2 regions of the Sediminispirochaeta bajacaliforniensis DSM 16054 genome follow, and region 2 is predicted to be linked to the other one. Evidence: riboswitches for the same ligand, from Rfam matches in the RefSeq annotation. Region 2 holds a riboswitch; the other holds the start of a gene.
What was found. Region 2 has a riboswitch for FMN ahead of F459_RS0103930 (BMP family ABC transporter substrate-binding protein). Riboswitches for the same ligand answer to the same signal wherever they lie in the genome.

Region 1 (12,142 bases), on a different contig from region 2:
AAGAAATGAAAGCATCTCATAATAGAATCGAAGGGCAGCTTCAGGCCCTCGAACCTGAAGACAGAGAGGCTCTTTCGGAAGTAGCCGTAACAAGTGCAGAAGAGAATAGATCCGGGACATTTGTGTTGAAAGATGCCTCTCCTGTCTGTTCATGTTCCTACGTGGATGGAATTGAGCTCTTGCCGATAGCCGATGCACTGGAGACCTACGACTGGCTGCGGGAAAGGTACTATTGGGGGCTGATCCCTGAGGAAACGAGTCCCCTTTCCCAAAACAAGACCTTCTCTGAGAAACCGCTCGGCTATTTTCTCAGAGTCAAGGAGGGAGAAAAGGCCAAACTTCCTTCGCAGGCGGCCCTCTATATGACCGGATCTCTTGGCAGGCAGCTGCTTCATAATGTGGTGATCCTTGAAGAGGGTGCCGAGCTTGAACTCATCACCGGTTGTGTATCAAACCCTTTCATGAAAGGGGGAGAGCATATCGCGGTGAGTGAGACATACGTCGGCAAACATGCCAAGCTGATCAATACCATGATCCATAGCTGGAGCCCCAATGTTCGGGTGATGCCTCATTCCGCGACCATTGTGGATACCGGCGGAAGCTATGTGAGCAACTATATATCGCTTCGTCCTGCGGGGATCATGGAATCCAATCCCGTAACATATCTGAAAGGAGCGGGGGCATCAGCGAAGTATTTCAGCATCATTCTTGGCTCTGAGGCTTCCATGATTACCTTAGGGGGAGATGTGTATCTCAATGCGAAGGGCACAAGCGCAGAGATAGCCCATCGTGCGGTTTGCACGGGGGGGAAGATCATACAAAAGGGCTTGCTTATCGGAAATGACGAATGCCATGCCCATGTAGATTGTGCCGGGATGCTGATTACCCCCGGATCAGACGGCTATATCGAATCCATTCCCGGTTTGCGCTCTCATCATGAAGAGGCCCATATGAGCCATGAGGCGAGCATAGGAAAAATCGCTCCCCAACAGGTACAATACTTGATGGCCCACGGACTGGAGGAAAGGGAAGCTATTTCGATGATCGTTCGGGGCTTTCTTGATGTGGATATTCACGGACTCGGTCCCGAGCTGGACAGAAGGATTTCCGAGATCGCCGAGCTTGCGGGCCATGGCGAGTAACATTCGATGTAAGATAAACGTAGTGTTCGGAATCCTGGTGGTTTTTATGCCGTTTTGCTGGTAAAACACTTGGTTTTAGGCTGGTGCATGCTTTTCCTCATAGTTTGGCTTGTAGTTGACTGCAGAAAAAGAAATTGAGCTTCTTCAATCACCAGGATTCCGAACAGTAGAAAAAGATAACAGGCCGTTGACAGATCTCCTGCACGGGTATACAACATATCTATATTAATTATTGGACAATTAGATTTTCGGGGCAAGGTGAGCCGTATTACGGCAATTCCTTACTGGCGGTAAAGCCCGCGACTTCCTCGTTTGAGGAACTGAACCGGTTAGATTCCGGTGCCAACGGTTATAGTCCGGATGGGAGAAAATCTGAGTTGGGAAGTTCCTTTCCCGCTCACTGATACCAGATCCTTTTTTAGAACAGACGGCTTGTTTGTTCGTACCCGAAACTCCTTGTCCGAAGGAGTTTTTTTATGCCTGAAGGCAAAGTATTTCACAAACAGTTCATGCCGGGAGCTTCCGAACCGACAGGGAAAACTCTCCCCTTCCGGACCTGTATCTACGGGCCGGTACCTTCATATGGAATCGAAAGGAGGGAGGTCCACTTGTGTTTACGGGATTGATTCGGGAAATCGGTACCGTCACATGGTGTGTGAGGATCGGCGCGGGCTGTTCGGGTCTGAGGTACCGGGTGGATTGCCCCGGCATCGTCACGTCGCTCGAACCAGGCGCTTCTATTGCGGTGAATGGTGTGTGCCAGACGGTTTATGCTCTTTCCTGTTCAAGTTTCGAAGCCGAGGCAGTGGCGTCAACGATGCAGAAATCTACGATAGGAATGTTGAAGCCGAACCAGAAAGTTAACCTCGAGCCTGCACTAAGGGCGGGGGATCCCCTTGGCGGACACATCCTTCAAGGCCATGTTCAGAATAGGGGAAGGCTCCTTTCCCTGCGCAGCAAAGGAAGAACCAGGATTTTGTGTGTTGAGACTCCCACAGGTCCTGGGACCGGAATCATCGGTGAGGGGTCGGTTGGGATCGATGGAATCAGTTTGACCGTTTCGCTATGCCGTGCCGACAGGTTTGAAGTAAACATCATTCCAGAAACCTGGGAGTCGACGACACTGAAGTACAGAAAAGCCGGGGACCTTCTCAATATTGAGGGTGATCTCCTTCTTCGCGGATTGGAAACTGCTCCGGTTTTGAGCAGAGACAGATTGGAAGCATGGGGGTATTAGATGAATATAATCGATGTAGATGAGGCTGTCAGAAGGCTGGCAGCCGGGGAAATGATCATAGTTACGGATGACCATAGCCGTGAGAACGAGGGAGATATCGTTGTACTTGCCGATAAAGTCGGGACCAGGCATGTCGATTTTATGACACGTCATGCCAGAGGCTTGATATGCATGGCAATCAGCCACGGCATTGCTCGGCGTTTGGAGCTCAAGCCCATGACCGAGGCGAACACCAGCCTTCACGGGACGGCTTTTACCCTGTCTGTCGATGCGGCAAACGGTGGGACCGGAATTTCTGTCTCCGACAGAACCGAAACGATTAGACTTCTGGCAGCGGAGGAGAGTCGTCCTTCCGATTTTGGACGACCCGGACATATCTTTCCGATCGTAGCGAAGGAAGCAGGCCTGTTTGAACGGGAGGGGCATACCGAAGCGGCGGTGGCTTTGGCCCGGCTTTGCGGGGCCGTCGAGGCAGCGGCAATCTGTGAGGTCTGTAGCGACCGCACGGACGATATGGCTTCAGGAGCCGAGCTTCAGGCCTTCGCCGAAAAGCATGGCCTCGGAATATTGTCGATTGCCGAACTAAAGGCATATCTGTTACGGCCGTCAAACGGATACGACGGGTTAAAGCATGAGATTCTAAAAGGAGTAAAAGCATGACGATATCTTCTTCTTTAAACGCAACTGATCTTAAGATTGCTCTGGTTTTAGGCAGATTCAATTCGCTGATTACCGATCAGCTTGAAAAAGGGGCAAGAGATGCTCTTGTCAGGCATGGTGCCGACGAAAACGAAATAGTATCCGTATGGGTTCCCGGGGCCTTTGAGATTCCCCTTGTTGCTTCAAAACTTGCTGCAAGCGGCAGGTTCGACACGGTTATCTGTCTCGGGGCGGTGATAAGGGGTGCTACCACACACTACGATCTTGTCGCCGCCGAGACCGCGAAGGGGATTGCGAAGGTTTCGATGGAGACCGGGGTTCCGGTGATCTTCGGAGTACTTACCACCGAGAGCATTGAGCAGGCTCTTGAACGGGCAGGGACAAAGGCCGGGAACCATGGATTCAATGCAGCGGTTTCGGCCATAGAGATGGCGAATGTGATAAAAGAAGTATCTGCTCTGTAGCTGCTGATTTGCTGCGGGGATTTGGCCCCGCAGCTTCTTTTTTGTTCCTTCCTCGAAAACAAGGCAAAAGGATTCGGCTATTTTAGCGGCCTGTTCATTGAAGAAGTGCGAAGAGCCTGGTACTATATGAAAGGAACCATTATCCTCTTTGCTTGGTTTCCATACAAAAACTTTGGAGTTATATCATGGCTAAACTTACACAGGAAGTACTGACTGCGATTGAAAAGACGAAACCTACATGCATAGCTACTGCAAGTTCCGACGGTATCCCCAACCTGATCTATGTAACATACGTGAAGGCGGCCGGCGATGATATGCTTGTCGTTGCCGATAATAAGTTTAACAAAACAAGGAAGAATCTCGACAGCAATCCACACATGAGTGTGGCCGTTCTTGATCCCGATACCATGAAATCCTATCAGATAAAATGTACGGCGGAATGCGTGACCGAAGGCGAGCGGTATGACTCTGTTGTGAAATGGGTACATGTAAAGCATCCGCAACTTACGCCGAAAGCCGCCTTTTATCTTACGGTTGATGAGGTGTACTCGGGGGCTGATCGGATAGCCTAAGCCTTGATTTGGATGCAGGCACTATCACCAATATTCCTGACACTATAGGATCTCCAAAAAGCGGAGGATGATATTACCTCTCCACTCGTTTCGCCAGGGCCCGTGCGATCACCGGTCCGAGAAGCATAATCGACACCATCCTGCATACCTGCAAGGCCATGATAAAGGGAACATCGACCGGGGTGGTCATGGCAATGACCGCAATGGTATTGGCGCCTCCCGGACTGCTTGCCAGGTAGGCAGACACGGGATCGATAGTGAAGAGATGGCTTACGGCGAAACCAAGGCCTCCGCACAAAAGGATCAATAACAGGTTGCTTATGAAGATTCGTGGGAGCACGCGGATGGAGGATGCCAGAATTTCCCGGTCGAAACGTAGACCTACCTCCCATCCGATAATCAAATAGCTGAATACCGCAAGAGGCTGGGGCATGCTTATCGTGACCCATCCTCCTACGTTGACCACTACGCCCAGAAACATCGGCACCAGCATCGAAGCCGCGGGAATGCGTGTATAACCGAAAACTACCCCGATGCCTGCAAGAAGAAGGAGCGATATAAGACCTGTTCTATCGGGAAGCTGGGCCCAACCGTCGAATAGGCCGCCTCTCGGTTCTCCGCCTCCACCAAGCCATATTGATGTGACAATCGATGCTGCGAGAACGACCAAGACGACTCTGGCATACTGCATGAGTGCAACCAGGCGGTCATCGGCGTCAAAGGCCCGTGCCATAATCACCATTGCCCCGGCAGCTCCCGGAGAAGATCCCCAAATCGCCTCTTTAGCAGGGATGACATGCAGGCGTGCCAGGATTAAGCCGAGCCCCCAGCTCAGGCCCATGACGCAGAGGATGACGATTACGAAGAGTGGCCACTGTCGTCCCAGCTCTCTGATAATCTGTCGCGTTAAGCTCTGGGCAATAAGGCATCCCATAAGGGCTTGCGACAGCTGGGAGCAGAATTTGGGTATCGTAAGCCGTAGTCCTATGATTGCCATGATGATTCCCACCATCATCGGGCCGAGGAGCCAGCCTGCCGGCAGATGAAGGGCCGTTATTGCAATTGCCGTGAGGGCCGAGGGAAAAAATAGTAACATCCATTGGAACAATGTAGGTATTCTTGTGATGTGCATCACGGAAGATGATAGCTTGAATTCTCCTTACTTCATAGCGGTTGGAGCCCGCATCCGTACTCTTTGTAAAAAGGTCGAAAAGGGATAAGCTTGTACCATGCGCTTTATTGGTGATTTTCATATACACTCATCCTATTCAAGGGCCACCAGCCGGCAGCTCAACCCCGAAAACCTCGATTTTTGGGGCAGAATCAAGGGGATTTCGGTTGTCGGTACCGGCGATTTTACCCATCCGGGTTGGGTTGCCGAGTTGAAAGAGAAGCTTGAACCTGCCGAACCAGGACTCTTCAGGTTGAAAAACGAATACCGCCTTGGAGGAGAAGAGGCCGGGCTGGTTCTTTCCGGTGCGGAAGGTGAGGCTGCTTCCTGTCGCTTTCTCCTTACCGCAGAGATCAGCTCAATTTACAAGTACGATGACAGGGTACGAAAGGTCCATAACGTAATCTTTGCCCCCGATTTTCCGACGGTGGAACGTATTCAGGAAAAGATTGAGCGGCTCGGCGGGAATATTCGTTCCGACGGACGCCCCATTCTCGGTCTCGATTCCCGGGATCTGCTGGAGCTTTGTCTGGAAGCCAATGAACGCATTTTCTTTGTCCCGGCTCATATCTGGACCCCCTGGTTTTCCGCTCTGGGATCTAAATCGGGCTTTGATTCCATCAGAGCCTGTTATCGGGACCTTTCCGATCACATCTTTGCCGTGGAAACCGGACTCTCCTCCGATCCTCCCATGAACTGGAGCTGCTCTTTTTTGGATGAGTACACCCTCATCAGCAATTCCGATGCCCATTCCCCGGAAAAACTGGGAAGAGAGGCAAACCTTTTTGATACCGGCCTCTCCTATGACGAGATCGTCGCAGCAATGAAGGGAGGGGGAAAAGCTGGCTTTCGGGGGACGATAGAGTTCTTTCCCCAGGAGGGAAAGTATCATTTCGATGGCCACCGCAAGTGCGGTATTTCCTGGGATCCCCTTCAGACGCTCCACCATGACGGCCGATGCCCGGTCTGTGGGCGTCCCGTCACCGTCGGGGTACTGAATCGCGTTGCCCAGCTTGCCGATCGCAAGGAGCCCCTTGATCGTCCCAACCGCGATCCCTTTTACTCCCTCATTCCGCTAAAGGAGGTTATTGCCGAGCTGGAAGGGCTAGGGCCAGGCTCAAAAAAGGTCGGTCGGCGTTATGTCGATTGTTTGAACCACCTCGGCTCGGAGCTCGATATCTTGCTGTATAAGGAAATCGAAGAAATCAGAATCCTTGCGGGACCTGATCTTGCCGAGGCGGTGGAAAGGATGCGGCAGCGCCAGGTCCTTGCCCTTCCGGGCTTCGACGGAGAGTATGGCAGGATCAAAATCTGGAATCCTGGAGAAAAGCCTCCTGTAGAAGGAGACGCCTTCTCCCTTTTCGGAAAGCGTGAGGCCCTATCTCCGCCCGAAACGCTGGGCCTGATCGAATTTGACCTCGCCGCTTTTCAGGAGGAGAAAAAGATGACGATGGAGGCAACAGACCCGGAATCTCACAGCCTTCCACATGCTCAGGCAGCATCTCCTGCGTCGTCTTCTTCGTCAGAAGGACTGAATCTCCAGCAGCAAGCTGCCGCCGATTATTGCGGCGGCCCGAGTCTTATCATTGCCGGTCCGGGGACCGGAAAAACCCGTACCCTCATCGAAAAGATTACCCGGCTTATTCATGGAGGAGTCGTTCCTTCATCTATTGTCGCCGTCACATTTGCAAACAAGGCTGCAGGAGAAGTGGCGGACAGGCTGCGGTCCGCAGGAATCACCGTGAATTCTTCCCTTTCCGAAGCCGATGGAGTAAGGGTTTTTACCTTCCACAGCCTGGGACTTGCCATTGTAAAGCCGCACCTCGCCCTTTTGGAGCGCGAAGGCGATTTCCTTATCATCGATGATGAAGAGAAAATGGCCCTTCTGAAATCAAAGAGTGATCTTTCCATCCGGGAACGAAAAAATCTTATCGGCTATATATCGAGGGTAAAGAACGGAATACTCCCTGAACCGGAAGTGTCGAGCAATGATTCCGCTGGCTTTCGTTTGTATCAGGGGTTGCTTCAGCGCCATAACTGCCTCGATTACGATGATCTTCTTTACTTGCCGCTTCGACTTTTCGAAGCGCATCCCGATATCATGGATTCGGTGAGAGAGGGGTTCCGTCACATCATTGTTGACGAATATCAGGACATCAATCCCGTCCAGTATGAACTGCTTCGAATCCTGACGAAGGGGGCAGAATTTTGCGCCGTGGGAGATCCGAACCAGTCCATATACGGCTTCAGGGGAGGCTCTCCCGAGTTTATCCGCCGCTTTGCCGTCGATTTTCCCACAGCGAAGCTTTTTTCTCTTTCCAGAAGCTACCGCTGTCCCGATACGGTTCTCAAGGCTTCTTCTCAGTTGCTTGGAGAAGGGGCTCCGCTCCTTGCCGGTCCCCGGCCGGGGGTCAAAATCGCTGTCAGAAAAACGGCGACTGCCGCCTCCGAGGCCGAGCAGATTGCCCGGGATGTTGAGGAACGCAGCGGCGGTATGGGCTTCTTTTCCCTCGATAGCGGGGTTGCCGGGGCGGGTAGCGATGATGAGATTGCTCTGTCGGATATTGCCGTTTTATGTCGTACCTCGATGCAGATGCCCATCCTTGAAAAGGCCTTTACCGATCACCGTATCCCTTTCCGGACGATACGAACCGATTCTCTTTTTTCCGGAGAACCTTATCGTACGTTCCTGAACTGGATCAGGTTTCTTGCTTATGGAGAGCGTGCTGCCCTTTTTTCAAGCGATATTGAACGTATCAGTCGGGCGGCTACAGGGGCTGCCGAACCACCTGCAACACTTCGGGCGGCCCTTGAATGCTTTTCCGATTCGGATCTGCTTGAGGAAAAGGTGGATATTGAAGAGGTCGAGAATGAACTTGCCCGCTATTGGGTACCAGGAGGGGATGCAAAGGCCTTTCTGGAGGCATCGCACCTGGCCTCCGGCAGCGACCGTTACGACGCTCGGTTCCAGGCGGTAAGTATCATGACCATCCACGCCGCAAAGGGGCTTGAGTTTGATCTCGTTTTCATTCCCGGTTGTGAGGATTCGATCATTCCCTGCACCCTGGTCGGTGAAAAGTCGGAGGATGTGGAAGAGGAGCGACGGCTCTTATACGTTGCAATGACCCGGGCAAGGCAGGAACTATTGCTCTCCTACGCCGCCAAGCGAACCATTTTCGGCAAAACGATAATGCAAAAGGAAAGCCCTTTCCTTACCGCGATAGAAGATGCGCTCATCGATCGCCGGGAGGCAGCTGCCCATCGGAAAGATACGGCAGATGATGATCAGTTGTCGCTTTTCGACTGAGGGAGCGGTTTCCGGGTTTTGAGGTAGATAAGCAGATATTCTTCGATGCTTCGTCTGGGGCCGTCCGTGTTGCGGCATCTTCGAAGCTGAGTGAGTTGCTGACGTTGGAGGAAGCTCCTGTACAATTGAAGGGCCGGAAGTTCATGCTCCTGCTCTTCGTCCTTCCCGAGGAGCTCCCTGGCTTGTCTCCGGTTGATGGCCGTAAGTTTCTTTTCCTTCATGACACTTCGCAGAAGCGTGATCTCTTCGTGGCTGAGATTAAAGAGGAATTCTTCCAATGCTGGAAGTATTGAGGGATCGGTATGCAGGCTTTCAATAAAATTCCCCCAAAATAGGGGAAGCCGCATGCTGAGACGGAGCAGTTCCACCGTCCCCTGCAGGGTTCCCAGTGCTGGTACGATATGCTGCCGGGCAACCCAAAGGTCTCTGAGAAACAGCGCAAAATCGACTGTTTTTGCCTCAAAACGGTATTCCCAGAGTGATAGAAGTTCCTTGGCAATGTGCGGAATCCATGGCCTATCGGCTCTTTCCTTTGAAAGCATCTGTTTGTAGAGTTCTTCGGCCATGAGGGTAAAGAGTATCATGCTGTAGATCTCATCGAGTTCCTGGAGTTCTTGGAAGGGAAGACTGGTTTTTCGGCCGATCTTTCTCAGCAAGCCGAAGAAATGGAGCTTTGTGACGGTGAATCCATAGCCGAGAACGGCCTTTGTGGGCAAGTTGGTAACCTGCAAAAGCCCTCTGTCGCACAGGCGTCTTGTCAGCGAGCCCCGGGTTCGTACTTCTCCGCTTATGCCTAAGTCGCCGGTGAGCGATGGTGAACGTTCTATGATACCCGCAAGCTGCCAAAGGTCCTGTTTACGCTGTTCCACAAGGGCCGACAGGGCCGGGGAACGGCCCTGCATGTTCTCTTCGATATTTCGCAGAAGACATCGTTCATGCGCGCTGAATATCTCAATGGTTTCCATAATTTGCTGCTTGTCGTATCACGTTCAATATACAGGAGGGGTAATGGCGTCTATGCGTAGGGGGATATCCCCTGCCGGGGCATAACAAATCGTTCTGTTGTGTTCCGACTCCCCGATGAGCGCTGCTCCGAGGGGGGTAAAGATCGAATACCGCTTTTCATCGTGATTCTGGTCTGCGGGAAAGACGATCGAGGCCTGATGTCTTGAACCTGTCGAAAGGTTCGTATACGCCACTTCTGCATAGAGCGTAACGGTCCCGGCGGGCAGGACCCCCTCATCCAAAACCACGGCAGCCTGCAGTTCATCATACAGATGGCGCAAATAGGGTTCTCTCAGCCTGTTGGAACTTCTCATCGCTTCTATTATGTTCCACAGTTTTTCGTATTCACGGCGTGAAAGTACGATACGTTTCTCTGTCATACTTGTAACCTCCGATAGGATAGTAACTATAGCCTTTCCGCGAGGAGGGGGATATCGGCATTAACCATCCATTGAATCTACAGGTTTTCTACAGGGTAAGGAGGTAGTGCTGAAGATTTTCACCGCTTCCGGCAATACCGATTTTTTTTCGGATTGAACAGCGATGGCGTTCCACGGTTTCCGTGCAGATATTGAGGGAATCCGCGATGGTTTTGCTGGTAAGACCTGATCGTACCATATTGCAAATTTCCAGCTCTCTTGGGGTAAGAGGCATCGAGACCATGTTCGGCAGGCTTGAGGGTTTGCATATGGCTTCCAGCCCGGAAGCTACGAGATCAAGTTTCCGTTTATCATCTTCGTCGAGAAGGGCCCGCACCCTTTCCAGCATCGGAAAAATAGCGGTATACAGGTGCCGGCGTATAGCCTTTCCCTGCTCCTGTTCCGAGTTGCGAAGGTGTTCGATTAATTCCGCAAGGGCCTGATTCTTTGCGTTGATTTTCGCCTCAAGGCGGAGACGACAAAGAGCCTCGGCGATCAATTTTACTGCCGAGGACAAGAGTGATTTTTCACGTTCTAGGAGATCCATCTCCCCTGCGGTTGCGATAAGAACAAGAAAAAGCTCTTCAACCTCGGAGAGGGAAGCAGATGCGGAAAAGAGAAGATTTTGCTCTTTTTGCGGCTGGTCTCCGATGGTACGAATCGAACATTCTACCTTGCAGTTATCGGGACGACTCATCGCAGAGCGCAGAATCGTCCCCGATTCGGCAAGAAGCGTTGTTTCGCTTCCCCTGTATCCGGCCAGGAGATGAGCTATGCGATAGAGACTATCGAGCTCTTTTTCTCTTTCCCGCAGTGCTTCCCTCATGGACATCCGAGGAATCTCTATGCCGGCAGACTGTACTTTTTCCTAACGAGGAAAGGAACGCTTGCCGCAACGACGATCAGCGTGATGATAAAAAACTGAAAGAACATATCTTTTTGCACCGCCCCGAAAATAATATAGAGAGATCCTGCGGCAGCAAGGAGCGGGGCTATGACCCTGCTCCCGAAAGGAAGGTCAGTAAAGGTTTTCATCATCCAAAAATAGATCGCAAGATAGATCACGTAAAGGAAGGCGATAGGCAGTTCTGAGATGTCCATGAACCCGCCCCACCAGTTGTGAAAATTACCGTACCATACCATCAGCCAGATGGCAGAGAGGACCAGACCTGCAATGCCGGAGTTAACCATGCTGTCGCGTTTTTCGCTGACCTTCTTGAAGATATGGGGTGTCGGGCCGAGGTCCCTGCTCGCAATGGAAAACATCCCCCGTACCGAACCCATTACCAAGCCGTTGAGGGTGCCTAAGCAGGAGATGACGACAAACACGGTCAGCAGAGTTCCTCCGAGACGACCGAATACCAGTGAAATTACCTGGACCGGAGCTGCGTCACCGGCTGCCATAACCTGATCGTTGGAAAGAAAGCCGCTGATGCCGAGGTAGTAAAGCATGTAAACAAGAACTACGACCGAAGCCCCCACTACAAGGGCCTTTGGAAGATTCTTTTTTGCATCTTTAAGCTCGGCATTGATGGATGTGGCGATGATCCAGCCCTCATAGGCGAAGGCCGTCGCAAGGGTTGCTACGGCAAGCCCTCCTCCCGAAATGTTCTGAGCGCTAACGGTAAAGCTCTGGATAGTCTGTCCCGTAACAAGCCCGCCGATGATTCCCACGATTGCTACCAGTCCAAGGGGAATTAATTTGATGATGGTTGCCGAAACCTGCCACTTGCCTGCAAGGACAGGAGAAAAAATGTTCAACAGGAAAAAGAGAACCAGATAGACGGCGGAAAGGGGCCACAGCAGCTGGGGCAAACCGAGCAGTCCTACCGTATAGTTTGCCGAGACCCAGGCAAGGACCGAGACGAGGGTTGGATAATAGATAAAGGTCATGAACCAGGCAACCAGGTAGCCTGCCTTTTTACCGTAAGCGGCCTCAAAGTAATCGACAACGCCGTTGACCTTCTCGATCCGAGTCGCCATCTTCGAAAAGACATAGCTGGTAACGACCATGATCGTACCGCCGATCAACCAGGCCAGCAGTGCAATCGGAAGTCTTCCTCCCGATGCCTTCAAAACGTCGTCTGCCTTAAAAAAGACCCCCGATCCAATTACGATTCCTACTACCATGGAGGTAGCCGTCCAGAAACCGTATTTTTTCTGTA
Region 2 (12,142 bases):
CTGGCCAAGCGGGCCTTTCAGGGGCTTGTCTACGGAGATCTGCTCATGCGTATGCTCCTTCGGACCAGACCCTATGAGGCTGAACCCGGAAGTGCCGAGGCCTTATACCACAAGTGGAAAGATATCTGTAAGAATTCTCTTAAACGGGCCTCCACCTGGCGCTATCACTCAAACACCAGGAAGATGGTCAGAGAGTTCGACCGTTTGCCGTTGCTGGATATCAAAAAGCCGAAGGTTGGTCTTGTCGGCGAGATCCTCGTCAAGTTTCATCCAACGGCCAACAACCAGGTGATCAAGGTCGTGGAACATGAGGGTGCCGAGGCGGTTATGCCCGATCTTTACGACTTCTTCCTCTATACAGCCCATACGGCGCACTTTGCACGCACCCACCTTTCTGGCAGCAGAAAAAAAGAGTTTTTCTCCGCACTTTTTATCCGTTATCTCGAACGTTTTCGAAAGGTGATGAGACGGGAACTTAAACGCAGTGTTCATTTTCATGCTCCTCCTACGATCTATGAGCTTGCCCGCCGAACAAAACCGGTGGTAAGCCTCGGTACTCAGATGGGGGAAGGGTGGTTTTTAACCGGTGAGATGATCGAGCTGATTGAAAGCGGTGCCGACAATGTGATCTGTATGCAGCCCTTTGCCTGCCTCCCGAACCAGATAACAGGGAAGGGGATGATCAAGGCGCTGAAGAATCGCTATGAGCAGGCCAATATTGCCGCCATCGATTATGATCCCGGGGCCAGCGAGGTGAATCAGCTCAACCGCATCAAATTGATGCTTTCGGTTGCTTTTAAGAAACTGGAAGCGGAGAATGTGGCAAGCCAGGAGGATAAAGAGCGGGCCTAAAACGGCTTATTCTCGTATCAGTATCGAGGGGTAGCCGAGTTCCGAGAGGGTTTTTCGCATGGCTTCCAGTTCGCTGTTGGCCACATGTGGAACCACGATCCGATAGTGGCCGGTGGGGGCTGCTTCTATCGAGGCGCTTATTCCGCGGCCTGCTAAGAGCGTGTGCGTACGTTCTGCGTTTTCCCGCAGTCCGAAACTTGCGACCTGAATGGTGACAGTTGCGTTTTTTTCATGGCGTCGATAGAGGTCCTGGGGTACTCCCTCGGGAGGTTCTCCGATTACTTCCAGTGAAACCTTCGCGATCCCTCTCCCAACCATGTCTATAGCCTCGGCCGCAGCCCTGGACAGGTCGATGATACGTCCTTCCACAAAGGGCCCCCGGTCGTTGATTCTCACTTCGACGCTTTTGTCGTTGTCCAGATTTGTCACCCGTACAAGGGTCCCGAATGGCAGGGTCTTATGAGCGGCGGTCAACTTGTTGGTATCGAAGACCTCTCCGTTGGCGGTTTTTCGCCCCTGGAATTTCCCTCCGTACCAGGAGGCGAAACCGACCTGTTTCGCCTCCATATCGGCCACCAGTGGCTGACAAAAGAGATTTCCGGGAAAAAGAAGGAGAGAAAGCAGTAGGGACGAAAAAAAAGCACGCTGCATCATGTTTTTCTCTCGGCATGTTTACGCCTCGACATAAGTGCCGATGCGCCGATAAGGACCAGAAAGGTTATCAGGTAGGGAAAGGCCAGCATGAGCGTCGGCGGAAGCCAACTCAAGCCCTGGGCATTCCCTGCGACCGCATCGGCAAAGGCGAAAAGCCATGAGGCCAGGAAGATCCCGACGGGAGATTTTCTGCCGAGGAAAACAGCGACCAGGGCTATCCATCCCTTCCCTGCGGTTATGCCGGGAACAAAGGCCTCGAGGCGGAGGGAGAGAAATGCTCCGGCAATACCGCAAAAAAGCCCTGAAAGGGTGATGGCCTGAAACTGGACAGCTCCGGGAGAAACACCCCGTCCCTTGAGCACTTCCGGGTCGATACCTGCAGCTCTGGCTCGCAGGCCGAAGGGTGTCTGGTTGAGCAGATAGATAAGCAGGGGGACAAGCAGCAATCCGACAAGGGGCGCCGGGGTGATGGTTCCTCCCGTCGGAAAGGGGATATGCGGCAGAGATGGCATGTTTGCAATGCGTATGACCCCTCTGGTGGAAAAAAACTGACCCGAAAGAAAGGTGACCAGGCCCGTGGCCAGCAGGTTGACCGCAAGACCCGCGATGAAGATGTTTGCCTGGAGGCGGACGCCGAAGAAACCGAAGAGCGCTGCCGCCCCGGCGCTTGCCGTCGCTGCGGCAAGCAGCCCCAGTATGATGCTTCCGCTAAAGCCTGCCACCACTACCGCCGTAAAGGCCCCTATCAGCATAAGTCCTTCCAGGGCGATATTCAGTATCCCTGCCCGTTCGGTTATGACCCCGCCGAGGGCCGCAATGAGGACCGGTGCCATCAGGTCGAAGATGCTTGCAATCACTGCTTTTTCCTCCTTCCGATCACAATACGGGCGGTGATAAAGAGGAAGACCACCCCCTGAACGATGCTTGATAATTCCATACTTATACTGCTGGAAAGGGTTGCGGTATCCGTCGCTTCCTGAAGAAATGCAAAAACGATACCGGCCGGGATGATAAGCAAGGGATGGTTGGCTCCGATAAGCGCCACGGCAATGCCGTTCCAGCCCAATCCGGAGCTTGCTCCCTGGATGGCCATGTGAAGATCCCCTACAATCGTAAAGGCCCCGACGATACCGTAGAGAGCCCCACTGATAATCATAGGTACTACGAGATGGCGATCCACATCGATGCCTCCGTAGCGGGCGAATTCACGGTTCAGGCCGCAGAGGCGCAGCTCGTAGCCTCGGTAACTCTTGAACAGATAGAGATACAGAAACCATGCGATCAGCGGTGCGATGAAAATCACCGGGGTCAGATGGGAGGGGGGGAGGAGTCGGGGCAACCAAAAGCTTTTGGAAATCTCCGGAGTGGAAAGGAGGAAGCTCTTTTGGTCCCGGAGAGGACCTATGATCAGATAGTCGATGGTGTAAACCAGGCTCTGGCCCAGGAGAAAAGAGCTTATCAGCTCGTCGGTATTCCAGAACCGCTTGAACAAGCCGCAGAGCCCTGCCGCCGCTGCTCCTGCCACTGATGCGGCGGACACCATGATTGCGATTCCGAGAAAACCGCTTTCCGGTGGGAGTATGGTACCCAACATGGCCGCAGTAAAGGCTCCCGCATAGACCTGGCCTTCTCCTCCCAGGTTGAAAACTCCACTGCGGAAGGCAATCGACATTCCGCCTCCGGCGATCATCAGAAGGGCCGCAAGGGAGAGCATGTTGCCGAAGTAGTATCTGGAAGAGAATGGCCCGGTAAAGAAATTGAGTATCGCCTTTCCCGGATGGGGAGCTGCTATCAGCATGATGAGCAGGGCGGTAAGGGTTGCGGCAGAAAGAGCCGTTGCTGTTCTGTGACTCCGCTTCATAAAGGGTTTCCCTGCAGCATCAATCTTCCAGCTTTTTCTCTATCGAGCTCTCGTGCCTGCACCGTGGCCACCATCGCCCCTCCGTGAAGAACGACGATACGATCGGCTGCGGAAAGCGCCTCGTCGATATCGGAGGTGAGCAGCAGGACACCGCTGCCAGCCTGTTTCATTGAATCAATCTTTTCAAGTATGCGCTTTCTGCTTGCTACATCAAGCCCCCAGGAGGGCTCTGCGAAGAGTATGAGGGAAGGGGAACGGCTAAGCTCCCTTCCGATAATGACTTTCTGAATGTTCCCTCCGGAGAGCGCATCCATGCGGTCGCCTGCTCCTCCTCGTATCCCGTACTCCTCAAAGAGGTGTTTTGTGAAGCGTTGGATCTCATCCTCCTTCATGGTGGCCCAGCCGTGAAAGGTCCGGTAGTTCAGAAGAATGAGGTTTTCCGCAACCGTGGATGAGATACTGGCACCCCGGACCATTCTGTCTGTCGGTACATAGGCAACCCTTTTTTTACGCAGCAGCTCCGGGCTGAGCCGTTCGAGTCGCTCTCCAAACAGACATATCTCCCCCGTGTCCGGAGGAGAGAGACCGGCAAGAAGCCGCTCCACGGTTTCAAGCCCCGCTTCCCGCATACCCAGCACGGCTATTGCTTCTCCGGGCGAGAGGGAGAACGAGAGCCCTTTGAGCGGCGGGTAGCCCTCGCAGTTGCAGGTAAGCCTTTCGACGGAAAGCAAGGGGGATGAGGGCCCAGCGACCTTTTTGTCTGTCGTCTTGGGCTTTCTGCTTATACTGGTGATATCGGTCCTCTCCTTCTGAGGTTTTCCGTCGATCATGAGATGAGTGAGCTTTTCCAAACTACACTCCTTGGAACGAAGGGTCCTGATCAATCTTCCCTCACGAAGTACCGCAATCGTATCGGCGTTCCCCAGCGCCTCCCGTAATTTGTGCGTAACGATAAATATTGTGTGCCCCTCTTCTTTCAGACGTGCAAGAAGCCTGTACAGATATTCGGTTTCCCTATCGTCGAAAATAGTGGTCGGTTCGTCGAGCACAATCACCTTCACCGAGCGGGAAAGCAGATAGAGAAGGCTCACATTCTGGCGTTCCACCGCATCAAGCCCCCCGGCCTTTCTCGAAAGTTCTATCGGAATACCGTATCGGTCGGAGACCTTTTGTATCTCTGCAGCAGCCCTTCGCCGTTCTATCCTGCCGGGGAATCGAGTCGGCTCGTTTCCCAAAAGGAGGTTATCAAGAACGCTAAAATCGGGAATCAGCCGAACCTGTTGACGGACCATGCCGATGCCCGTTTCAAGAGCATCGGCCGTCGTTGAAAAGTGTTTCGCCTCTCCGCCGATGAGGATGGTCCCGCTGTCCGGCTTCAGATAACCGCACATGAGCTTCATAAGGGTCGATTTCCCTGAACCGTTTTCTCCAATCAGGGCAACCGTCTCACCAGCGGCAGCATTGAGAGAGACCGAACGACAGGCATGAATTCCGTTTTCACGATAGGTTTTATCGATTTCCTTCAGCGATACCGCTATCTGTTTCCGGCCGGGGTCCATGGCCTTATCGCTCTTCCTCTAAGAGAGGGAGGAGAGGATTGCCTTGCTTCAGATCTTCGAGAAACCGATGTTGTCGTTCCCTCAGCTCTTTGGGGACCGTTTCCCTGTAGTGTTCGTCGTTTTCGACAAAGGTGATCCACCCGTCTTTGGTCGATGCGACCTCGGCACTGCCGAATGGAAGCGTTCCGTCGATAGCCGCAAGGCTCTTTTCGTAGGCCGCCCGGTACTGTTCGACGGCGGTACTCCCGATAACCGTACCCGGCGCAACATCGTAGCCCGCCGTATCGAACCATAGTACGTAGCGGCCCCGTTCCTTGGCGGCGGCCACCACTCCCTGATTTGCCCCTCCCGCAATGGTAAGGATCACGTCTGTTCCGCTGTCGTAGAGCGATGAGGCCAGTTCGGAGCCCTTTGAGGCATCGAACCAGTTCCCCACGACGCGGAATTCGATCTTTGCCTCCGGTGCCACACGTTTTACCCCGCGCTCAAAGCCGGGACGTATTGCCTGGTTCATATCCGGATATTCCTGACCGACAATCATTCCCACCGAGAGATGTTCCTTGTCGGCACCACTCATATCCGAGCCGGTAACAAGAGCTGCGAAGGTTCCTGCAAGATACCCCTGTTCCATCTGGTGGTATCGCAGCGTGTAAATCGACGGATTACCTTCGAGAAATCCGTCGAGTATGAGGAATTTCTGCTGCGGGAATTCCCCCGATATTGCTTCACAAATCTTAGGCAGAGCCGGATTTGTCGTAACAATCAGATCCCAGTCGCCCGAGGCTGCAAGAGCCTTTACCTTTTCGCCCCATTCTCCCTGGTTGAAGCCCCCTTCGATAACCGAAGCCTCGACCTTATCCCGTTCCTTTGCGGCAGCAAGCACCCCGTCGGCCATTTCGCTGTAGGTCGGGCTTCCCTCGGTAACACCGGGGATGAAGACGGCAATGTCGTATGTATCATCCTTTTGTGAACATCCGGGGAACACAAGGGTCAAGAACAAAAAAACGGTTATGACGAGAAGATGCATGCCGATTCTTCTCTTTCCTATATTATGAAAAAACACCGATCCCTCCTTGTGGATCGAAACAGCATTTTTCCGGGGGGAGCTACAGGAAGGTCTATCGTGCGGTAGGCGATCCCATATTTCTTCTCCCATCCAGACTTTCACTGTCGGTAACGGAATCTCACCGTTTCACCCCAAGGCTTTCGGGATTGCGGACTATCACCGCCGGTCGGGACCCGAAGTCCCTCCCTCGAAGAAAATGGTATGAAAAATATAGTATGAATCCGTGAGCTTTTCGTCAAGAGAGCTTTGGTTGACCCCTATCCCTCTCTGGTGGTATGCTCGGCTACGGTCCAGAAGAGAACTATCGATTCCGAGGTATCCGTTTCTATGAGTATTATTAAACCCGCCAGTCTGGGGATCATCGCCTGCCCCGGCGCCGAGCAATTTACTTCCGATGTGATTCGGCATCTTAAACGCCAATATGTCAAGAAGTATCATAAACTTGCTTCCGATCTTTCGGCAAAGTACAGCATGACAACCGAAGAGGTCTGGAAGAGAATGAACCTCATTGAGGACTTGCATCGGCTTGAGGATGATCCGAGAAAGAGACCGGTAGACCGTTTTCGTCCGCCCGAATTTCGGCTGCCTGTACGTTTTACCAGATTTGCCAACGGGGAATTCAAGTCGGAACTCCTCTCTTCGGTGAAGGGAATGAGTGTTTTCATCATCCAGGATGTGGAAAATCACTACCCTCTATCTTTCTATAATTCCGAGGAATTGGTGCGTCTTTCGGTAAACGACCATGTGATGATGCTGTTCACCACCATCGATGCCGCCCTGGAAGCGGGTGCGGAAAGCGTTACCCTTGTTCTTCCGACCTATCCCTACAGTCGCCAGCATAAGAAGCGGGGAAGGGAAGCTCTCACCGCCCGTTGGTTCGGCCAGATGTGTGAGCACAGCGGTGCCAGCAGGATCATAACCGTGGATATCCATTCGAAGGAGATCGAAAACACCTTCAATAAGCTGATCTTGGAGAATCTTCACGGAAGCTATCAGATTATTCGTGCGTTAAAGGATCTTGTTGATCTCAGCGACCCCGACCTCGTTGTGGTCAGCCCCGATACCGGGGCCGTGGACCGCAATAAATTTTATGCCGGGAATCTGAAAAAGCCTTTGGCCCTTTTATATAAGGAACGGGATTATTCGCGGGTAAGTCGTGATGCATCGAGTAGTAACATTACCAATATTCGGCTCCTCGGGGACGTAACGGGAAAGATCGTCTTTATGGCCGATGATATGCTTGGGACGGGCGGCACCTTGATGAAAGCAATGCGGGAGCTGAAACGACTGGGCGCCAGGCAGATCATAGCCGCCGCAAGCCTTCCTTTTTTTACCGGCGATGCCGTCGACCACTTTGACCAGGCGTATAAAGAGGGAATCTTCTACCGAATCATCGGAACAAACGCAGTCTATCACGACGCAATGTTACTTGATCGTGAATGGTATATTTCCGCCGACATCACTGATCTTCATGCACGTATCATCAGCAGGCTTCACCACGGGCGCTCTCTTTCTCCTCTGCTTGAGAATAGCCGCATCATACAAAAGCTGCTGCGTAAGGAGTGAAGAAAAGGAATGGGAAAGATGAGTATCCGCCGGAACGGCAAGGTCCTTGCCGTCGACATCGGCACCTCTTCCATGAAGGGGGCGGTGATAGACTCCGGCGGGCATGCCTTTTCTCTGGTGCGGGTTCCTTTTCCGGAAATAGCTCCTCCGAAAGCTGCCGAAAGTGCATTAACGTGGGAAGGGCTCTGGGATCCCGAACTATGGGATGCCGGCTTTCATGAGCTTCTTCATCGGCTCGGACCGGATTGCTGCGGCAGTATCGATGCTGTGGCGATAAGCGGTAACGGTCCCTCTGTTGTTCCTCTCGGCCGTGACGGCAAGCCCGTTGCCGGCTCACTGCTTTGGCACGACAGGCGGGAGCGACGGCTCGACGGTGACCCCTCCTTCTTCTTGCCGAAGATGGCCTGGTACCGCCAATATCCCGATCTCTGGAGAACCATAGAAGGATTTATCGGCTGTCCGGAGTATCTCGGCTATCTTCTTACCGGCGAACGCTTTTTCTATACCCCGTCGGAGGAATTCATCCCCCATCTTTGGAGTCGGAAAAGCGCCGATCTCTACGACATCCCGCTGAAGATGCTTCCTCCCCCTGTTAGAACAGGAGCGCCTGCCGGTGTCGTTTCGGCGTCTGCTGCTTCCCGTTTCGGCCTTAGGGCGGGAATCCCCCTTGCCGCGGGAGGGTCGGATTTTCTTATGGCCCTTCTCGGTAGTGGGGTTGTCCGTCCCGGCATGACCTGCGATCGTGCGGGCACCAGTGAAGGGATTAATGTTTGCGCCTCGAAACGCCTAAGCCACCCACGGGTGAGACCTTTGCCGCATGCGGTTCCGGGGCTTTACAATATCGCCGGAATTCTCAGCTCCACAGGGTTGGTCTTTGAGTGGTTTCGGCGTATCTCCGGCCAGGATCGTCGTGATTATGAAGAGATGCTGAAAGAGATTCATACGGCTCCCTTTTCTTCCCGCCCCCTCTTCTTTCCCAGTATTCATCGAGGTGCTGTCTGGGAGTTTTCCGGTGGAGTCTTTGCTGGACTGTTACCGGACCATGGCCCGGTGGAGATGGGACAGGCCGTGGTTTCGGCCATCGGCTTCGGGATCAGGGATTGCATCGAAAGTTTAAGCGAGGCTGGTTGCCGGGTGACGGAGATGAGGGTCTGCGGCGGACAGGGACGCAATCGGATATGGAACAGCATGAAAGCAGATATTGTTGGCGTACCCCTTTTGATTCCGGAGCTTTTGGATTGTGAACTGACAGGTGCTGCCGCAGCGGCCTTTGCCATGCTCGAAGGCTGTGATGATATCGTTCCGATCAGCGAACGGCTGGTCCGTATTGCCGACCGTTTCGATCCCGATGACGAAGAACATGGGCGTTGGGGCCGTCGCTACGATTCCTACCGCAGGTCGCGGGACAGGCTTCTCGATGCTTTTTCCCTTTCAGAGGGGGCTGCCAAGGGCGCTACTCTTCCCGAAAGAGAGCCATAATCCTTCGCAGATTCCTCAGCTGCTTGTCTATCTCTGCATAGTTGGGACACAGCCGTTCCACTTCCTTCCAGTAGAGCTTGGAGTGGTTGAGGTGGATTTGGTGGCACAATTCATGGATCACCAGGTAGCGTTGGAGCTCCGGTTCAAGCATGATTACCCGCCAGTTGAGGGAGATATTTCCTCCTGAGGAGCTGCTTCCCCATCTGCTGCGCTGATTGCGGATAAAGACCTTATGTACCGGAATGTCCACCTCCGCAGATATCTCTCTAACCAATACCTTAAGCCGGCTTCTGGCTTCGGCCTCCAGCCACTTTTTCAGCGAGGCAATAATCAGGGGTTTGGAACGATCGGGGCCGACGACGGCAACCGCTTTCCTGTTTTGATCGAGGGTGACTCCGTAGCTTTTCCGCTTTGAAGAGGTCGTGATTTCCACCGGATACTCTTTCCCGTTCAAAAATATCCTCGTGGAAGGGTCTGTGCGCTTGAGATCCTCTTCTATGCGCCAGAGATGACCTGCTATCCACCGGCGTTTTGTTTCGATGGCCCGTTCTATTTCCGCCTTTGTGGTCGTTACGGGACAAGAAACGCTGACATTCCCCGAACCTGAAATCTTGATTCGGATATGTTTTTGACGTTTGCGCCGAAGGATGGAAACATCAAAGCTTCCCGTTCCGACGCGCAAAGGGATTGATTCCTTACCGCTCATACTTCATCCGATTTGCCCTCTTTCAAGGGATTGTAGTATCCTGAATTAGGGGGGTAAAGATGAAGGAATCCAAGAAGGGAGAAATTCTTCTTTTTTTTGTTTTGATGGTTTCGATTTTGTCGGAAGCACTTCATGCAGGAACCATGGTTGTGAGTGGCAGCATGGTCTTTCGCTTTGCCGTTCTTTCCGATGATGCCGCCTTGTTGAATGAATTTCCCCAATATGAAAATGAATCCAACAGCCAGCAGGTGGTGGCAAGAGCAGCAGGAAGAATCGTTGTGGAGAATCGTGCCGACCTTAGGCCCTTCACAAGCGATGTCCCCTTTCCCCCTGGAGATCGTTACCGTAAAAGAGAGGACCTTGCTCCCTGGCTGGAATATGCAACTCGCCGGACCGGGGTCCGGATAACTGTTGTAAATGGGCAACGCAGCGAAAAGCCCATTGAAGAGGTTAATCCCGTTTCCGAGGCCAATATGCGTTGGATGTCCGCCCGGGCTCTGGCTGCGGCATCGGGGGCGGAACGTCAGGATCAGGCCGTTGAGCAGATACTTCTATCGGTTCGAACGTCGGTTTCCTATCTGCTTAATGCTTCCGAGGATCCCGCTCAGGTGCTGCGAAGCGGGCGAGCCGACTGCGACGGCTATTCCAACGCAGCAGCGATCCTTTTGCGGAGTCTCGGTATTCCGGCGAAAGTGGTGGACTCCTATATCCCTCCCGGCCATATGTGGGGCTACGGACCGGAAGGTTCCGGAGGCTATCATGCCCATATCGAGGTGTATTACGAGGATGCGGGCTGGGTCAGCTACGATGTGCAGGCGACCCTCCATTTCGTCGACCCCTTTCACGTTGTAGGCTATCCCCGATCGGGGGTACGTATAGAAGAACGTGCCGTGGAGGATAAACGCTCTATTGTAGGAATGGAAGCGGAGCCCGCCGGCGAGATCCATATGTTTCGCCGTAAGGTCGCCGGGGAGCTTTCGGCACCCCTTTTTGTCGGTACCCTTAGGGATGCAACCGGTGCCCTCCTTCGGGATTCCCCCCGTTCCAATCGGTGGATTTTTTTGCGAAACAACCGGGGAGAGGGAAACGGTCTGCTTATTCTTCCCGGCGGAGAGTTCGCCTTATCCACCGATACCCTGGGACCGGATGCCTCCGGTCGGATCTTCTATCCCGGAGGGGGCGGTGGCTATTTCGAGCAGAACATCGATCTTTCCGGTCTTGAGAAGGGAGCCGTGCTTCGCGAGAATTTCGATATCGGAAAGGATCCGGGAACAGTCATCTCCGGTCCGAAAGGAGCACGTGAATTGTATCGTTGGCACCTTCTTGCCGGAGGGAGATGGAATCTTGAGCCTGTTCCCCTGGGCGCAGATGATAGTATAAAAATTGTCTCGAACCTGAGACAGTGGATCATCTCCTTTTCTCGAAACCAGGCCGATCCTCGTTACCTTGTGGATCTTTCCCGTGCGGTACAGCCCGATCCCCTTCCCGTCTATCTTGAGCCGGGAAAAGCCTATCTCAAACTGCAGCCCTCTCTTGCCGATGTTCCCCTGGTACTTTTTGATGCTTCGGGCAGACGCTATGAGCCGGAGATCACGGCGGGGAAAGGAGAAGCGTCCCTCCCCCTGCTGGTCCCCGACAAGGGCTTTGACAGAGTGCTGCTCTATCGTGATGGGGAGGATAAGCTGTTCTTCGGGAGCCTCGGCGGCGGAGAAGACAGGGGTGGGGCATTGCTTTACACCATTGATTCGAGTCGTTTCGATCTCGGCCTTTCCATTGCGGTCAAGCGCCCCGGTTCTCCTCTTCTTCTGTTGGAGCGGGATGGCGGACGTTGGCGGCAACTGCTCAGGATAGCACGCCCAGGGGCTTCGTTGACTATTGCCTATCCCTCGGAAGATGCCGAACTCCTCCGCAATTTGGCACTTCTACCCGCAGGGGCCTCTGTTCCCGAGCCTTTGCCTTCAAGTTGACGACTCTTTCCTAAGCCTCTATGATGGTAGGGTGGCTGACCATGGCGTTATTCATACAGTCGTAACTGCGTCGGAAATTCTCGAGTATATTGCGGAGAAGGGAGGCGCTCAACCCGCCGAAATTGCCAAGGATCTTGGGCTCGCACGCGCGAATGTCCATCGGCATATTGCCACCTTATACAACCTCGGCTTTGTTGAAAAGAGAAGCGACGGCAGATGTGTTCTCACCTTCAGGCTCTTTGAGCTGGGCAACACGGTTCCTCATACCAGAAATCTCATCGACCCCGCCCGCCCTGCAATGCTGCGACTTAGCCAGGAGACCGGCCATACCGTAAACCACGGTATTCTCCATGAGGCTTCTGTTCTGTTTATCGACAAAGTCGATGCCAACGCCTATCTCATGCTTGAACGGCCGATCGGTACCTGTCAGCC

Region 1: another riboswitch for FMN. It lies ahead of F459_RS0100730 (riboflavin synthase); the one in region 2 lies ahead of F459_RS0103930 (BMP family ABC transporter substrate-binding protein).

Annotation. Positions count from the first base shown of each region.
Region 1 covers NZ_KB899406.1:157,723-169,864, forward strand. The annotation lists gene F459_RS0100715 (ABC transporter ATP-binding protein) at 1-22, shown strand, start outside; gene F459_RS0100720 (SufD family Fe-S cluster assembly protein) at 6-1,142, shown strand; FMN riboswitch at 1,383-1,518, shown strand; gene F459_RS0100730 (riboflavin synthase) at 1,753-2,379, shown strand; gene ribB (3,4-dihydroxy-2-butanone-4-phosphate synthase) at 2,380-3,039, shown strand; gene ribH (6,7-dimethyl-8-ribityllumazine synthase) at 3,036-3,503, shown strand; gene F459_RS0100745 (pyridoxamine 5'-phosphate oxidase family protein) at 3,689-4,075, shown strand; gene F459_RS0100750 (AbrB family transcriptional regulator) at 4,149-5,171, opposite strand; gene F459_RS0100755 (UvrD-helicase domain-containing protein) at 5,305-8,553, shown strand; gene F459_RS0100760 (hypothetical protein) at 8,532-9,518, opposite strand; gene F459_RS0100765 (GreA/GreB family elongation factor) at 9,543-9,938, opposite strand; gene F459_RS0100770 (helix-turn-helix transcriptional regulator) at 10,027-10,803, opposite strand; gene F459_RS0100775 (APC family permease) at 10,821-12,142, opposite strand, start outside.
Region 2 covers NZ_KB899408.1:132,889-145,030, forward strand. The annotation lists gene F459_RS0103905 (2-hydroxyacyl-CoA dehydratase) at 1-852, shown strand, start outside; gene F459_RS0103910 (septal ring lytic transglycosylase RlpA family protein) at 859-1,506, opposite strand; gene F459_RS0103915 (ABC transporter permease) at 1,503-2,363, opposite strand; gene F459_RS0103920 (ABC transporter permease) at 2,360-3,367, opposite strand; gene F459_RS0103925 (ABC transporter ATP-binding protein) at 3,364-4,926, opposite strand; gene F459_RS0103930 (BMP family ABC transporter substrate-binding protein) at 4,931-5,989, opposite strand; FMN riboswitch at 6,067-6,191, opposite strand; gene F459_RS0103935 (ribose-phosphate pyrophosphokinase) at 6,320-7,558, shown strand; gene F459_RS0103940 (xylulokinase) at 7,568-9,037, shown strand; gene F459_RS0103945 (M48 family metallopeptidase) at 9,012-9,743, opposite strand; gene F459_RS0103950 (transglutaminase-like domain-containing protein) at 9,803-11,710, shown strand; gene F459_RS0103955 (IclR family transcriptional regulator) at 11,742-12,142, shown strand, end outside.